One region of the Oceanobacillus locisalsi genome, then DNA from elsewhere that is predicted to be linked to it. Evidence: riboswitches for the same ligand, from Rfam matches in the RefSeq annotation. Region 1 holds a riboswitch; each other region holds the start of a gene.
The links. Region 1 has a riboswitch for S-adenosylmethionine ahead of ACFQ19_RS15515 (methionine biosynthesis PLP-dependent protein). Riboswitches for the same ligand answer to the same signal wherever they lie in the genome.

Region 1 (4,305 bases):
AGAAAAATCGTTATAATTTTACCTTTTCCCATTAAAAAATAACAGCAAATGATTTATAATGAAAAGAGAATGGAGGTGTTGTTCCATGAACCCAGCTAATATAGGTATTCCGGGTTTAATATTGATTGTTGTTCTTGCTTTAATTATTTTTGGCCCTAAGAAGCTGCCGGAAATCGGAAAAGCAGCCGGACAAACCTTACGGGAATTTAAAAATTCAGCGAATAATTTAATGTCTGATGAAGGTAAAAATAGTGAAACAAAAGAAGAGAAGGATGAATTGGAGAAAGATTCATCAAAATAGGAGCAGCAAGGCGTCAACGGTTTTTTCCATTGTACGCCTTGTTTTTCTATATAAAAAAATGCTTGTAAAGAGATTGATAAGCTGTCTTTACAAGCGTTCATCATCACGATCTATTTTTAGCTTGCCGTACATAAAAGCTAGTTAATTATAGGGAAGAGGAGGAAAAGATTTGTCTTTCATCCTATTGTTAGTACCCCCAATAAGAAGTACCTACAATAATTAATAATATGAAAAGGACTACGAGTAAGGCAAAACCCCCTCCAAATTCATTGTATTTACTCATTTTTACACCCCCCTGTGTGTTTACTATATGATATGTTGCTCTTTTAGGAAGGGTATTTGACCAGAAAAAAAGGATTTTCGCCTGTACATATCGAATCAATAATAATGAACGAAAAACAGAAATGATTTTTTGCGGAACAAGTACTGGTTAATGAAGGTTTTTTCGGTCGGTTTATAAACAGTAATGGATTATAAACCGCTATATTTCAATGAATTAAGCTTCATTTTATGTTTTTTTTATGGCTGTACCATAGTTTTACCACATTTACGTGCTAAAGTAATAGGTAAGATAGAAAAATGAAATGAAAAGGCAAAACGTGTCGTTTTTCATTTTATAGATTATCACTTTGATTCTTGTAATGAATATGTCAAACAATAAGGAGAATGAATATGACAGTGCATATTTACGGAGTATCTTGCTCATCTACAAGAAAAGCCAGACAATGGTTTCGCAAAAATGGAATTGCTTATAAGGAAAGGAATATTCTACATCAACCATTAACTATTGAAGAACTAAAAAATATTTTACAAATGACGGTAGAAGGTACAGATGAAATTCTTTCAACCCGTTCTAAAATTTACAAGGAATTAAACTTGAATGTAGAGGAATTGTCTTTACAAACCTTACTAAAATTAATTCACGAATACCCAAGATTGCTGAAAAGTCCGATTTTGGTTGATGAAAAAAGGTTTCAAGTCGGTTATCATGAAGAAGACATTCGACAATTTTTACCTCGGAAAACAAGACAGCTGCAGTGGTCACAGTGGAAAGTGGATTTAGGATTAATAAAAGGGTAACAACCTTACATGAACCTTAAATCCAAAAATAGATACGAAAAAAGAGACAGCTTATCTGTCTCTTTTTTCGTATTAGTGTTATGATATATTATACATTACGAATAACTTGTAATGCTTGCTCCATATCCGCTTTTAAATCTTCTACATCTTCCACACCTACAGAGAAACGAAGCAGGTCATTACCGATGCCCCGCTGGATTCTTTCCTCTTCCGGCATATCCGCATGTGTCTGGGTGGTAGGATACGTAATAAAGCTTTCCACACCGCCTAAACTCTCAGCAAACACAATGATATTCAGATTAGCTAAAAAGGACTTTACCAGACTTGCATCTTCTAAGCAAAATGAAAGCATACCGCCCCTGTTCGGGTAAAAAACTTGGCTGACTGCCGGGTGTTCTTCTAAATAAGCAGCAAGATGCCTGGCATTTTCTTCATGACGCTGCATACGGAGTGCAAGTGTTTTTAAACCGCGGACAAGAAGCCAGCTGTCTGACGGAGATAAAGTAGCGCCGGAAGCGTTATGCATTTCGAATACTTTCTCGGATAATTCCGGTGTTTTGGTTACTACAAGTCCAGCTAGTACATCATTATGTCCGCCAATATATTTGGTTGCACTGTGTACGACAATATCCGCACCAAGCGTAATAGGCTGCTGCAAGTATGGCGTTAAGAAAGTATTATCAACGATAAGGAACAAATGATATTTTTGTGCCAGTTCCGCATATTTTTTAATGTCAACTTCTTGTAGTAACGGATTTGTAGGTGTTTCCAAAAAGATAGCTTTTGTATTTTCTTGAATACACCGCTCTGTTTCTAATACATCCTGACATTCATCATATGTTACAGAAACATGGTATGCTTTTTCGTAATGGTCAAAAATACGATACGTCCCCCCGTAGATATCTTTTGTCGCAATGAGATGATCACCTGCTTGGAATAAAGAGGAAAGGATTAATTGAATCGCAGCCATCCCGGAACTGCAGGCGAAAGCGGCATCTCCCTCTTCTAACTTCGCAAATCCATCTTCCAGTACAGATCTGGTCGGATTTTTAGTGCGGGTATAATCGTACCCGGTGGAGTGACCAATTTCCTGATGCTGGTAAGCTGTTGATAAATGGATTGGTAAGTTTATCGCTCCTGTCCGTTCATCTGTTTTGTTTCCTAATTGTACTAATGCGGTTTCTAGTTTTTTCATTAATTTTTTCCTCCTTCATAAGAAAAGCGTGCTTGTGAATGTGCTATTTCCCTATGTATTTTCTGTTAAATGAATAAAAAACCCTTCTTATCCAGAGATAAGAAGGGTGTAATATCAACATAACACACATCTCTTATCTTTAAAGGGGAACCCCTTCTGGAATTAGCACCTTGCTAAAATTAGCCGGTTGCTGAGACATCTGCGGGCCAGTCCCTCCGTCTCTCTGGATAAGAATTAACATATTTATAATTACGTTTACTTTACAAGAGAGAAGAAAAAAAATCAAGCCTAAATTATTTTTCATCAGTCAAAAAGCGGGACGCGGTAATGCTGGACCAAGATTTGCAGATAAAAAAACCGAAAAGTATTTGAAAAGGTCCTTCATGGAGATTACAATGGATATGATGATTTTATAGGTGAAAGTATAATTAAAGTTATATGGAAGCATGAAAATACAAGTATTCGTATGATAATTTTAAAAAAAGGAAGAAGATATATGCGCAGAAAAAAACTGTTACTGGTTAACATTTCTTTGTTAGCAGGATGTATTGTCATTATTGGCATGGGCATTTATAAAGACAATGATTCAGTGGAATATTCCATGGAAGTAAGTACCGATGATGACAATAGCGGTGATGGGCAAATGGGAGAAAGTGTCGAGCTTTTCACGACCTCTTGGAATGACCGGTTATTAGGAGACAATGAACAAATTTATCAAACCGCTCATGTAGATCATCATAACAAGCCTCAACAAACAGACAGGGAAACAGAAGTGCAAACAGAGAATAGCTCTGCACAAGAGACAACGGAAGAAGCAGCAGATACAGAAACGGAAACACATACAGATCAGAAACCAGACAAGCAGGAAAGAAATAATGCTGTTTCTGAGGAAACATCCGCTTATCAAATAACGAATAAGAAAACGGATGAATCAAATGAAAACGAAGCACATCATACTTCTCATAGGGAAGGTTATACAACTGAAGAAGATAATGAAAATACGGAAAGAAAAGAAACAGATGAAGATAACTCTCAAAAGAAAACAAATTCTTCAGATGAACAAGTAGAACAGAAGAAACCTGAAAAAAAGAATACTGCCACAGATTCTGGTGAGTCTCTTAATGAAAAAGATAAGAAAAAGATAAATGGTAAACGTAAGCCATCAAAAGATGAAAATTCGAAAAGAGATAAAGAAACAGAAAACGAAAATGGTGAGGAAGATAAAGATAAAAATAAAGAAGATAAAAACGACCAAGAGGACGAAATAAAGTACCCAGAAGAAGAACCGATAGACGATAATGAAAATGGGGATAATGAAGAAGGAAAAGAAGATGCAGAGGACGAAACAGAAGATGAAGAAGAGCTGGACGAAGATCATGAAGACGATGATTCCGAAGAAAATAAACCAAATACAGCTTCCATCTATTCCGAATAAATAAAAAAGATGAAAAACGGTAAATTTGCCTCCACTCGCATTATTTGCCGTTTTTTAATTGCGATAAAAGCAGCATTTTAAATTCGTAAATGCAAGGGGCAAACGTTTGAAATAGGTGGAACAGGGAAAAGTACACTTAACAGAGTGGAAATTTTTCTGAAGAAATGTTGATGAAAATTAGCTTAACACTGCAAAATTTGATATTATAATAGATGCAGCAACTATTAATCGTGATAGTTCAAAATTACATTGCATTTTATTTATGGAAGTATAGAAAGGAAGGAAGATGAAATA
Region 2 (4,305 bases), on a different contig from region 1:
AAAGGAATTAACCATTTATTATTTTCAGTTTCAGATTTGGAAAAATCGATTCATTTTTATCAAAGCGTATTTGATGCTAAATTGCTAGTTAAAGGGAAGAGTACCGCTTATTTCGATTTAAATGGAATGTGGCTGGCACTTAATTTAGAGAAAGATATCCCGCGTAATGAAATAAGTCAGTCATACACGCACATTGCTTTTTCAATTGAAGAAGATGATTTTGATAAAATGTATAACAAATTAGAAAAATTGGATGTAAACATCTTAACTGGTCGTCCCAGGGATAAAAAAGATAAAAACTCTATTTATTTTACAGATCCTGATGGTCATAAATTTGAATTCCACACGGGTACTCTGCAAGATAGAATAAATTATTATAAGCAGGATAAACCACACATGCATTTTTATGTTTAACAAGCTTAAGCGGTATTGTAGTCAAACGTTGCTAATAGAAATATGTTAATATTTAATAAAACATTAACGATAGCAACAGTCTTTTCATCATTTGTTGTACTATCTAAACGTTATTAAAATGATTAAGGGAGAGTATATAGACATGAAGAAAGAACATGACCTTGTATTTCGAGAAGTCCAACTGCCACGGCGAATTTGGATATGGCTGTCGCTCTTATTATGTGCCAGAGCAGCTGTTAAAGGGTTTGGTTTATGTTATACTATTGAACAGCATTAGTCGAAACGATTACAATTTAAAGGCAGGAGGGATATATATTTGGGTGTGAAAAAGAAATTATTAAATAAATCAAATGTTTTAAAAGAACAATTAGATAAAAAGAGGCCTTTACCAAATGAAGTGGTAAAAGATATGAAAGAGGATTTTTATATTAAAAATACGTACCATTCCAATGCAATCGAAGGAAATACGTTGACCCTGTATGAAACAAAGGCAGTTTTAGAAGATGGTATCACTATTCAAGGCAAATCTTTTCGTGAACATGCTGAAGCGAATAATCATAAAGAAGCTATTACGTACGTAGAGGAATTAATAAATGTTGAGAGTCCGTTAAACCAACGTATCATAAAAGATATTCACGCCATTGTAATGCAAGGCATAGATCGATCAATTGCTGGCAAATATAGAAATACTGCTGCTTTGATAACCGGTGCTAATCATACACCTCCATCTCATGAAAAAATTCAAGATGAGATGGATGACTTGGTGGATTGGTGTGAAAATGTTAATGATTTACATCCCGTGGAAAAAGCTAGCCTGCTACATGCCAAATTTGTAAATGTTCATCCTTTTTCTGATGGGAATGGAAGAACTTCCAGATTATTGATGAATTTTGAGTTGATGAAGTTTGGATTTCCTCCAATTACAATTGAAAAAGATGATAGGTTTAGGTATTATGAGGTGCTTGATATTTCTGGGACAAAAGGAGATTATGAGCCTTTTATATTGTTTATAGCTGAACGAGCGGTGAATACTTTAGAGAATCATGTGGATTTTTTAAAGGACTTATGAAATGGAAAAGAATAGGGTATATAAAATAAGCATTCTAAAGGTTTTTACTGAAATAAAAGAATATATCAATTGATTCATGTTATTTTTTACAAAATGTTGATGAAAATATATTACAGCAAATTGCCTAAATTTTAGTAATTTCCTTGACGAATGCATCGCTTCCATGTAGAGTAATTAATAATTATTCGTATAATTCCATATATTCTTATCCAGAAAGGCGGAGGGACTGGCCCGTTGAAGCCTTAGCAGCAGACGCTGATTTGTACTGTGCTAATTCCAGGAGCATTTTTGCTTGAAGATAAGAAGAGTTCTTAATCATAGTTAACCTCTTCTTTTTTTAGAAGGGGTTTTTAAATTGGATTATAGAATGAAAGCAGTAGATAAAGAGGAAGGGGTATTTTGATGACAACAGCAGCAGAAACAAAACATACACGTGCTCCATTCAGAGCAGACCATGTAGGGAGTTTTCTCCGTCCAAAGCGTTTGAAAGATGCGCGTACGCAAAAGGCAAAGGGAGAGATTAGTCAGGAACAATTGCGTCAAATTGAGGATGAGGAAATTACGAAACTGGTAGAACAGCAAAAAGAAGCCGGACTTCAATCAGTGACAGATGGCGAGTTTCGCCGTGCCTGGTGGCATTTTGATTTTCTGGAAGGCTTAGATGGCGTGGAAGGTTATACCGCAGAACAAGGTCTGCAGTTCACTGGAGTGGAGACCAAAAAACGAGGTATTAAGGTGACTGGTAAAATCGGTTTCAGCGATCACTATATGATTGAGCATTATAAATTTTTACATGGTATTGCTGGAGATGCAGTTGCCAAATTTGCGATTCCAAGTCCGAATATGCTCTTTTTCCGGGCGGATTTCGAAGACGGAGTCTATGAAAATGATGAAGCGATTATTGATGATTTGGTCACTGCTTATCAAGGGGTGATTCAGGCGTTATATGATGAAGGATGCCGCTACTTACAGCTGGACGACACTTCTTGGGCCACTTTTTTCTCAGAGGAAGGCAGAAATTCTCTGATTGAAAAAGGAAGAGATCCGGAGAAAACAGCTGAATTAAGTGCAAGGGCAATCAATGAATCCATCGCTAAAAGACCGGATGATATGCTGGTGACGATGCATATTTGCCGAGGTAATTTCCAATCTACCTATATGTCGAGTGGCGGTTACGAAGCGGTTTCTGAAACGATTTTTGGCAGTCTGCAGGTGGATGGGCTTTTCCTGGAGTTTGATGATGATCGTTCGGGCGGATTTGAACCGTTACGTCATGTAAACCGTGATGATTTATATATTGTACTGGGTCTGATTACGTCTAAATTCAGCGAACTGGAAGATCCGGAAGCTGTGAAAGCAAGGATAGCAGAAGCTGCGGACTATGTACCGTTGAACCAGCTTTGTCTGAGTCCTCAATGCGGCTTTGCTTCCACAGAGGAAGGGAATTTATTGACTGAGGAGCAGCAATGGGAAAAAATCCGGCATGTTGTTCGGATTGCTGAGGATGTTTGGAAATAAGTTTTAGAAAGAAAAGGAGATTGGGAGAGGAGTTCTTCTCCTGTCTCCTTTTTTACATGGATTGATTCTCACATTGTTAAATCATTGGTTATCCTGTATTTATTGAATAAACCGTGTTATTTTAGCATGTATAATGTTACAAGTATTATTATGTTTTTGAATGTAAATACTTTTGCGTTAATAAACCAGTATTAAAAACCGAAGCCAGCGTAATGAATAAAAATAAATTTACAATTAAATCATTGAATCGATAAGCAAAATTGAAATGCAAATAAGTGTTTATGATGAACAGCAATGAAGCGAATGACGAAAGAATCAACTGGATTCTTAAAGACTTAAACATATAAATTAAACCTCCTTCTGCTGGTAACTTAATTTATATAAGGCTAACATATTGATGAAAAAAATATAAAGTCCCAAAATGCAAATAAAGAAAGAAATAGAGATAATTTTTTGATATATTAGTAAATAACATATAAGAATATATACCTTTATATTTGATATTTGGAAGCACTGATATGAATGGATAATACATCGCAGTATTTGTATAAAGGAGCGATTAAAATGGAGATTCGTCATTTGCAAAGTGCGGATTATGATGTCCTGATTCCACAGATAAATGAATGGTGGGGCGGACGTGATATGGCAGGGATGCTGCCTAAATTATTTTTTAATCATTTTAAAAATACCAGCTTTATCGTAGAAGATGAAGGAAAGATTGCAGGTTTTGTAATTGGGTTTTTATCACAAGATCAGCTAGATGAAGCATATATTCATTTTGTAGGTGTGCATCCGGATTACCGAAAGAAAAACATTGGAAAAACACTTTACGAAACCTTTTTTACCAAGGTTAAAGGGGCTGATCGGAAAATCATCCGTTCCATCACTTCACCAGTAAATAAAACATCGATTGCATTCCATCAAAAAATGGGTTTTGTGATGGAGCAAGGAGATAAAACAGTGGATGGTATAGCTGTGAAAGCAAATGATGATGGAGTTGGCAATGATCGTATTCTGTTTCGTAAGGAAATAGAATAAATCGTTATGAAAGATAAAGGTTCTTAAAAAAACAGAGAAAAATAAGACAAGATTCGATCGGAGGGACGCTATGTCACCCAAACTACAAGTCAGTTCAATAGATTCCTATATTGACAAGAAAGTTATGATAAAGGTAATTGACTGTGCAGCAAATACGAACGTTTCCATTCATGCATCCACCTATGATGAAGAGCATAAAAAATTTAGTTCTTACGCGACATTTATAGCAAATGATGATGGCGTTGTGGATGTATCTTCACAAAAGC
Region 3 (4,305 bases), on a different contig from region 1:
TGTAGAAGAAAGTAATCTGCAGCGGCAACAGTTATTTAGTGAAGAAGATATGCGGCAGAAGATGCCCAAAGCGATTGCCGCCAAACAAAGACTTTCTGAAATAAACAGTCACGTCAAAATTGATGCGATTGTCGGAGATGCCGAAATAGATGTGTTGAGACGCATCGTACCTGAAACAGATATCATTATGGATGCCACAGATAATTTTGAAACAAGGCTTTTACTGAATGACATCGCACAAAAATACCACAAACCATGGATTTACGGAGCTGTTGTAGCAAGTTATGGTGTTACTTTTACAGTACTTCCTGATAAAACACCTTGCTTGCAATGTTTGCAAGAATATATTCCAGCAAATGGTGCTACTTGTGATAGTGTCGGCATTATACAGCCTGTGATACAAAAAGTTGTATCACAGCAAGTAACAGAAGCGTTAAAGCTATTAACAGGTAATGAGGCAGCTTTGTCAGGAAAGCTTATCTCCTTTGATCTTTGGAACAACGAGCATACAGAAATAGAAGTAGCTTCCTTGCGTAAAGCAGATTGCCCATCATGCTCAAAGAAAAGAAGTTACCCCAATTTGGATCGTGATTCTCATTTGAAAACAGCTGTATTATGCGGAAGAAACACGGTGCAACTGCGCCCGCAGCGAAAACAGACAGATCTGGATGAAGTAGCGAAAGAACTGCAGAAGAATAAACAAATCAAGCTTTTTCAGAACCCTTATTTGCTTTCGTTTGAAGTGGATTCTTTCCGGATTGTGCTCTTTCAGGACGGGCGAACTTTGGTTCATGGCACAATGGACCATCTGGAAGCGAAAAATGTGTATCATCGCTATCTAGGGTGAAGTACGAAAGGCGACGAAGCTATTCTTTTTTCAATCAATAAGCAAATATAATAGCGACTTTATCTCATCGTTCCATGTTTATTTCGCATGGGGCGATTTTTTTCTGTTCTTTAAAAACCAAAAACCTATATTCAATAGTGAAATGATCAGCTTGAATGGATATAATAAGAACTAAGAAACAGTTTTAATAACACAGCTTAAAGGAGAATAAACATGTCAAAACAAGATAAGAAAGAGCTCTCTCAAGAGGAACAAGAAGAAATACTGGAAAAGTTAAAGGTTCGTTTTGAAAAAAATATGGATCGCCATCATGATTTTGACTGGAATCTAATTCAATCAAGGCTGGAGGGTCATTCTGAAAAATTAGCCTCTTTATATGAAATGGAGAGAACGGAAGGCGAACCAGATGTCATTGGATATGACGAGGAAAGAGAAGAATACATTTTTGTAGACTGCTCAAAAGAAAGCCCGAAAGGACGCAGAAGTGTTTGTTATGATCGGGCAGCGCTGGAATCAAGAAAGAAGCATAAACCGGAAAATAGTGCGATAGATATGGCGTTGGATATGGGCATTGAAATGTTAACGGAAGAACAATATCGCGAACTTCAAACGCTCGGAACTTTTGATGCGAAAACATCGACTTGGGTAAGGACACCTGCGGATATTAGGGAACTTGGCGGCGCACTTTTTTGTGATTTCCGTTTTGGACATGTTTTCTTATATCATAACGGCGCAGAATCTTATTATGGTTCCAGAGGGTTCCGGGGTATGTTAAGAGTATAGATGTGAGCTCGAGAGATAGAGAATCAGGAATGTGTGTAAACCACCCGTTCTTGATTCTTTTTTAGTTGTTGTGAAAAAAGGCTGGTAATGCAGAGGGAATTATTCTGAATATGTGGCAGGGTTTGTGATTTTGCTTCCATAGAAAATAATATCCGGTTTGTTAATCATTACTTAATCACCAGGAAAAATCAAAAATACTAATTGACAACTTATTTTATATAAGATAGTCTAAATATTAATCTAATCCTTAGTTTTTTGATTGGGTTAATTGAAATAATGTTTAACATAAAGCATTCTTATCCAGAGAGGCAGAGGGACTGACCCTTAGACACCTCGGCAACAGACCGTATTGGAACTGTGCCAATTTCAGCAAGTCGAATGGAAGGCTTGGAAAGATAAGAAGAGAGAAGTAAAACAGAAATGGTTTACCTGCACCTCTTCTTATGTTGAAAAAGAGGTTATTTTTTATGCTGAGAAAATAAGCCATTTTATTGCAGAAGCATGATATCAAAATATCAGCCTCAAAAGGTAAGCGAATGCAGACTATTTTAATAGGAATGGAAATACAAACGATTACAATAACTAATTAATAAAAGGAATATAGAAAGTTGAGAGTGATGTACATGCATTTTGCTTTTGATCATATCGTGCATTTTATTGAAGATCCGGAAAAGGCCACTAGAACGCTCAAGAATAAAGGAATACATGCAGTTGAAGGCGGCGTGCACCAGAATCGTCCTACATACAACGCGTTAAGTCATTTTGATTTAAGTTATATAGAATACTTAGGTACGTCCGACAGGCAAATGCTTGAAGAGATGGAACATCCTCAGCACAGTATGATACAGACGATTATTAAGAAAGGTTTTCAAGAAGGTTTTGTCCGCTTTATTATTCGGACAGATAATATTGAAGCTGCTGCGCAACGTTTTTCTGACAAAGGATTAACAGTAAATGGGCCGGTCTATTTAAGCCGCGAACAGCCTGACGGCACTCTTTTGGAGTGGCAGCTTTTATTTATTGGAGATGAAAAGGATACATTGGAACTGCCTTACTTTATCCAGTGGAATGAAAGCGATAAGGAACGGAAAAAAGCATTAACCGAAAAAGAAATAATCGTCTCGCATCCGGCAGAGGCCAGCTTTTCCCATATAAATATTGCCGTAAATGATTTGGAAAGGACCGTAGATAAATGGTCTGATTTATTGGGGCTGGAAACAGAAGAATCCTATATGGATGAAGAACTGCAGGCAACATGCCAAAAGCTGCTTCTTCCTGGAGGAGATTTAGTGTTTTGCAGCCCGCTGACAACAGGTGTTGTTTCGGAAGTGCTGGAACAACAAGGAGAAGGTCCATTTCAGGTTAATCTTTCCAGCGAGCAAACCGATGATTTATTCGAATTTGGCGGTGGACGCTATCAAATCAAGAATGATTAAAAGAGATACAGTCTGGAGGTGTACAACGTGAGCTACAGTGTAATTGTTGTTGGCGGCGGAATTATAGGAACGTCGTCTGCTTATTATTTATCGAAAGCAGGGGCGGATGTAACGCTGCTTGAAGCAAAAGACATCGCTTCCGGCACATCGGGTGCCTGTGATCAGCATGTTCTGCTGCAATCGAAGAAGCCGGGACCGGTTTTGGAACTGGCTGTGGAAGGGAAAAAGCTCTATCCAGAACTGGAAGCGGAATTAAATACAGACTTGGAGTATCGTAGCGGTGGCGGAATGATACTGATGGAGTCAGAGAAAGAAAAAGAATTGCTGACGCAGAAGGTTGCGCAGATGCAGGAATATGGTGTCGATGTGACCACGTTGTCTGCACAAGGAGTCAAAGAGAAGCAGCCAGGTTTAGCGAATCATATCTTGGGATCTACCTGGTGTCCGGATGAAGGGAAAGTTAATTCATTTAACGTATGTTTTAGTATGGCACAAGCTGCACAGCAATTAGGCGCAACGATTCGTCTGGGCTCACCGGTAACCGAACTGATTACCAAACAAGATCGTGTTGTCGGCGTAAAGGTCAATGAAGAGGAAATGTATGCCGATGCGGTGCTTGTAGCTGCCGGAGTGTGGACCCCCGCGTTAATAAAACCTTTAGGAATCGATGTTCCTATTGTGCCACGGCGCGGACAAATATTAGTTTCCGAAAAAATCCCGCCTTTTCTGAAGCGGAGCGTTTTAAGCTATGCTTATATCGCAGCGAAAGGGAAAAATACGGCAGAGCCAAGTAACGGAGCTGATGCGGCAGGAGTCGGTCTTGTGATGGAACAGACGGAAAGCGGAAATTTATTAATCGGCGGTTCTCGTGAATTTGTCGGATTCAATACAGAAACAACGAGTGAAGTGACAAGCGCAATTGGACAAGCCGCAGTGAAAACCTTTCCTGAGTTAGCCAATGTGCGAATTATCCGGTCCTTTTCTGGACTCCGCCCTAATACACCGGATGGGAAAGCCATTATGGGACCTGTGGAAAATGTTCCAGGGTTATACTTAGCTGCCGGTCATGAAGGGGACGGTATTGCGCTGGCTCCTATAACTGGAAAATTAATGGCGGATGTTATATCTGGTCAGCGTTCTAGCATAGATATACGCCCGTTTTTATTCGATCGATTTCAGAATTCCGGAGTTGTGTGAAAGGAAGTGAAAGATAGTGTCGGTATCCTATCGTTTAAACGA
Region 4 (4,305 bases), on a different contig from region 1:
CATGCCGTATCATACAAATCTCTGTCAATGCCATTTCCCCACTTTCGTACTATTTTTCTCATTACTTCTATTCTAGCACTATTTCCATCTTTTTATCTATTAACTTGCGTTTTACCGACATAAAAAACAGGCTAAAGGGTTCCAATCTCCCTCCGCCTGTTTTGATGTTTCTTTTATTTCCATACAATGTGATTACGCTTGGCTTCTTTTTACTCTCCCCAAACTTCCTTGGCCGTATCTAGAATATATTTTAGTTTGTTCCATTGATCTTCCTCCGTCAACAGATTACCGTGATGGGTGGATGCTCCTCTTTTTCGGTAATGATGCGTTATTATGGCAAGATTGCAAATGAACGAACTGGAAAACCGCTTGCTTTTTCAGGCTTTGGACTAATATTAAATATCACCGCACCCTTAGCTGGTAATTGATCCAAGTTTGTTAAAAGCTCCACCTGGAACGTATCTTGTTCCAGTACATAGTACTCACCGATTAAAGAACCGTTTTTTCTAGCATCAATCGCAGCATCGGTATCAAATGTTTCATGTCCTACCGCTTTAATCTGTCTTTCTTCAAACAAGAATTTCAACGCATCCAGTCCCCAGCCAGGTATATGACTGTCCCCATTTGCATCTTTATTCTCAAAAGATGTTTTATCCGGCCAGCGCTTGCTCCAATCTGTTCGCAAAGCAACAAATGTGCCCGCTTCAATTTTTCCATGTACCTGTTCAAACTCTAAAATATCTTCTGGTGTTAAAATATAATCATGGTTCTCTCCTGCTGCTTCCGATTTATCAATCACAACCAGCGGGAGGACCACTTCTTGTAAATCCAATTCTTCTAAATAGCGTTGATCACGAACAAAATGAATCGGCGCATCAATATGCGTGCCGTATTGGCCCGAAACACTGAATTGCTGTGCAAAAAACCCGTCATCATGTGTGTATAACGTCTCAAACTCAGCATCTTTAAAAGCTGCGAAATGCGGGGAACTTGGACCAAACGTATGCGTTAAGTCTACCCATGTTTTTGATTTCAGTATATCAAGCGCTTGTAAGACCTCATTTTCTCTTGTAACTGTCATGGTAAATTGCCCCCTTATCTATTGCTTTAAGCTTTTGTTTTGTAATCCGTAATATGATCCTGCAACGTTTCATCTTCACCAAATAAGAAATGCTTATGCATATCCGGGGAATAGATGGAATTAATTGTTTCGATTCCAACAGCCTCAGCCACAGCACGCAACATCGCCGGAGAAGCTCCACAGCATAAGCCAATATAATTAACACCGATGCCATGTGCTTTCTTAGCCCATTCCGCCAGCTCGTAACGGTTATGATAAAGCGGATCAAGTGAAGTCGGGAAAGTTGTTTCAGTCGGCAAATGACAGCTGCATCCACCATCCGGCAAATTAAAGAATGTCGGATTTTCTTCTGTTGTCCGATATGGAATCGGCAAAGCCCCTACATAACCATCTACATGATCACAAATCTTCTCCAGATACGGCTGCATGGTATCCGGTCCGCGGAAACAGTTCATTCCCACAACTAAAGCGCCGTTATCCTCTAATATCTTACATGACTCTTCCACGCTGTAACTGTCACGCATGATATTTTCACCCATTAATCCCAAAGTGATTACTGCCGGCAAGTCATATTTTTTAATTTCTTCTAACGCAATCAATGCTTCTTCATGATAATAAAACGTTTCTCCGTTAATATAGTCAACGTCCTCGTCCTTACACCATGAAACCATTTCATTAAACATCGCTCTCACTTTATCTTTGGACGCCTGATCTTCCGGATTAAAAATATTGGTATTCGAAATATTCCCTGCCACCAAAGCTTCTTCTGTCGGGTGCTCTTTCGCTACTTCTTTCGCCAATTTAATCGCATTTCGATTTAAAGGTTCCAATAAATCTTCTTTACCGATGATGCGCATTTTTTCACGGTGTGCATTATATGTAAAAGCAAGCACCACATCTGACCCTGCATTCATATAATCACGATACACTGCCTTCAGCGTTTCCGGATTCTCCAGTGCCACCTCGGGTACAAAGGATCCTGCCTGTAAGTAACCTCTGCGCTCCAGTTCAAATAAGTATCCCTCTCCTGCAATAACTGTCCCCTGTTTTAAACGTTCTTCTAAACTTCTTTTCGCCATTTCTCCATTCCTCCTGTAAATTTTTACTTTTCATTCGCTGCTAAAAAATTGATATAAATACGAAAAACCTCTTCTTTTCAGAAAGAAGAGGTTTGAGTACGATATCAATGTCTCTCCTTATCTGCTAGCTTCATGCTACTGGAATTGGCACAGTTCTTTTTTAAGTCTGTTGCCGAGGCTTCCAAGGGCCAGTCCCTCCACCTCTCTGGATAAGAAAATGTATTGCTATTTATTTGTTGTAAACAACTATATATGTATTTGAATTCTTTGTCAATAAGAATTTTTTAAAATTTTCTAGTCTTATATCATTACTTCTCCTCAACATACGTTTAACAATCAGCCACATTTGGGTATATTGATATGACAGATAAAAAGTCATAAAATGTTCAAAAAGTATAGACAGCTTTGAAAAATAAGCTTATAATACACTTTACATCCTTACCAATCAATGAAGATATATTGAAATGACACTTCAATATTGGTATAATTAAGTTTTTCTATCAAATAAACGGTGATAAAAACGGGAGGAGGCGTAGATGATGAATCGCTATTTAATGATTGTTATCATGATTATCATTTTACCAATCACACAGTTATCTTCAGGTGTACATCACAGCTACGTGCTCACCGAACAGGAGATGCTGGTTGATACACAAATGACTCAAGATTTGGGTATTGGCGGAAATGATCAGACGGATAAATCATTCACCGTATACACAGCTCTAGTCATTACTTTATTCTTACTGGGAACGTTCAGTTTATTTACGATGATTGTCCGTATCAACCGTACAAAACAGCTGATGACACCCGTTTTCTATCAATCCAATTTCGTGGTTTAATTCTCTTTTGAAATCCACACTACTTTCAAAAGAGGAGGCTGACAAAATGATTATTTTGCGATTTATCGTTATTGGGTTCTTTGCTCTGACCGCATTATCCGTGTTCACTTATCAAGGTATTGAGGTTTCTCATGCTATCGCGGATTTGTTCAGATCTAGATCTTAATGCATCATATACAACAAGGCAGCCAATGCACTTCGATTGGCTGCCTTGTTTCTTTTCATTTATTAATCAAAATTACCGCCCCGTACTTCCGTCACTTCATGAACCGTGATAAAAGCCTCCGGATCAACATCTTGAATAATCTCTTTCATCTTGCTTTCTTCCAAACGGGTAATAATACTTTTCACTTGCCGAAATTCTTTTTTCGAATATCCGCCCTCTACATGCTGCACAGTACAACCGCGCCCTAAACGGTCTCTAATCTCTTTAATCATTTCATCCGCATAGCCGGTGATAATATATACTGCTTTGGTGCTACTCAAACCTTCCTCAATTAAATGAATTACTTTCGAAGCAATAAAATAAGCAATGCCTGACATTAATGCTCCCCGTAAACCAAACACTGTTGATACAACAATAAACACAAATAAATTAAGAAATAAAATCAAATCGCTTGTTCCAAAAGGCAGCTTGCGCGATAACAGCACTGCTAACATATCAATACCGTCCAATGCACCGCCATTACGGAGTGCAAGTCCCATACCAAAACCAATAATAATCCCGCCGACCACTGTCACCAGAAGGGTGTCTCCTTCAATTCCTATTATCGTCGGGATATGATGCATCATACTTGTACTGATAGCTAAGGAGGCAATTCCAAGAACGGAAAACAACGCAAAACCTTTGCCAATTTGTTTATATCCTAAGTAAATAAATGGAATATTTAAGATAGCAATTAAAACGCCTAGCGGCAATCCTGTCCATTGCGATCCAACGATACTCAAGCCCGTTACACCACCATCTGAAACACTATTCGGAATCAGTACCGCTTCCAGCCCATAAGCTGTAATAAACCCGCCAATAACAATAATGAGTCCTCTTAAAAAAATCATTGTCTTTCTCGATATTTTCGATTGTGCTTTGCTCATCCTTTTTTCCTTCTTTCTATTGCATTGTTGCTATTGTGTGAAATAAGAATAATCGTTCATTTGCTTCACCGTTACTTCCCTTCCTGGCTGGGTTGAAGTTTAGATTGCTTTTCAGTCTTAGATTTCCTTATTTCACATAAAATAACCTTGTAAATACATTTTTTTCAATATTAATTATTATACGCTTCTCTGTTTCAAACTCAAATGTTATGAA

Region 2: linked by a shared signal. The riboswitch ahead of ACFQ19_RS17425 (5-methyltetrahydropteroyltriglutamate--homocysteine S-methyltransferase) and the one ahead of ACFQ19_RS15515 (methionine biosynthesis PLP-dependent protein) in region 1 are both predicted to bind S-adenosylmethionine.
Region 3: linked by a shared signal. The riboswitch ahead of ACFQ19_RS16070 (VOC family protein) and the one ahead of ACFQ19_RS15515 (methionine biosynthesis PLP-dependent protein) in region 1 are both predicted to bind S-adenosylmethionine.
Region 4: linked by a shared signal. The riboswitch ahead of ACFQ19_RS02950 (homocysteine S-methyltransferase family protein) and the one ahead of ACFQ19_RS15515 (methionine biosynthesis PLP-dependent protein) in region 1 are both predicted to bind S-adenosylmethionine.

Annotation. Positions count from the first base shown of each region.
Region 1 is NZ_JBHTKK010000022.1:17,478-21,782, forward strand. Features, by position in the region: gene ACFQ19_RS15495 (M20/M25/M40 family metallo-hydrolase) at 1-16, shown strand, start outside; gene ACFQ19_RS15500 (twin-arginine translocase TatA/TatE family subunit) at 86-301, shown strand; gene ACFQ19_RS15505 (YjcZ family sporulation protein) at 489-584, opposite strand; gene ACFQ19_RS15510 (Spx/MgsR family RNA polymerase-binding regulatory protein) at 974-1,381, shown strand; gene ACFQ19_RS15515 (methionine biosynthesis PLP-dependent protein) at 1,470-2,576, opposite strand; SAM riboswitch class I at 2,707-2,810, opposite strand; gene ACFQ19_RS15520 (hypothetical protein) at 3,073-4,011, shown strand; gene ACFQ19_RS15525 (NAD(P)/FAD-dependent oxidoreductase) at 4,305-4,305, shown strand, end outside.
Region 2 is NZ_JBHTKK010000028.1:8,264-12,568, forward strand. Features, by position in the region: gene fosM (FosM family fosfomycin resistance protein) at 1-414, shown strand, start outside; gene ACFQ19_RS17415 (hypothetical protein) at 557-691, shown strand; gene ACFQ19_RS17420 (Fic family protein) at 737-1,483, shown strand; SAM riboswitch class I at 1,686-1,788, shown strand; gene ACFQ19_RS17425 (5-methyltetrahydropteroyltriglutamate--homocysteine S-methyltransferase) at 1,886-3,001, shown strand; gene ACFQ19_RS17430 (GNAT family N-acetyltransferase) at 3,566-4,039, shown strand; gene ACFQ19_RS17435 (alpha/beta fold hydrolase) at 4,110-4,305, shown strand, end outside.
Region 3 is NZ_JBHTKK010000023.1:57,657-61,961, reverse strand. Features, by position in the region: gene ACFQ19_RS16080 (ThiF family adenylyltransferase) at 1-847, shown strand, start outside; gene ACFQ19_RS16075 (DUF4256 domain-containing protein) at 1,061-1,630, shown strand; SAM riboswitch class I at 1,924-2,032, shown strand; gene ACFQ19_RS16070 (VOC family protein) at 2,254-3,066, shown strand; gene ACFQ19_RS16065 (NAD(P)/FAD-dependent oxidoreductase) at 3,094-4,263, shown strand; gene ACFQ19_RS16060 ((2Fe-2S)-binding protein) at 4,280-4,305, shown strand, end outside.
Region 4 is NZ_JBHTKK010000002.1:161,094-165,398, reverse strand. Features, by position in the region: gene ACFQ19_RS02960 (histidine phosphatase family protein) at 1-34, opposite strand, end outside; gene ACFQ19_RS02955 (cyclase family protein) at 332-1,081, opposite strand; gene ACFQ19_RS02950 (homocysteine S-methyltransferase family protein) at 1,108-2,160, opposite strand; SAM riboswitch class I at 2,275-2,376, opposite strand; gene ACFQ19_RS02945 (hypothetical protein) at 2,697-2,999, shown strand; gene ACFQ19_RS02940 (YitT family protein) at 3,228-4,091, opposite strand.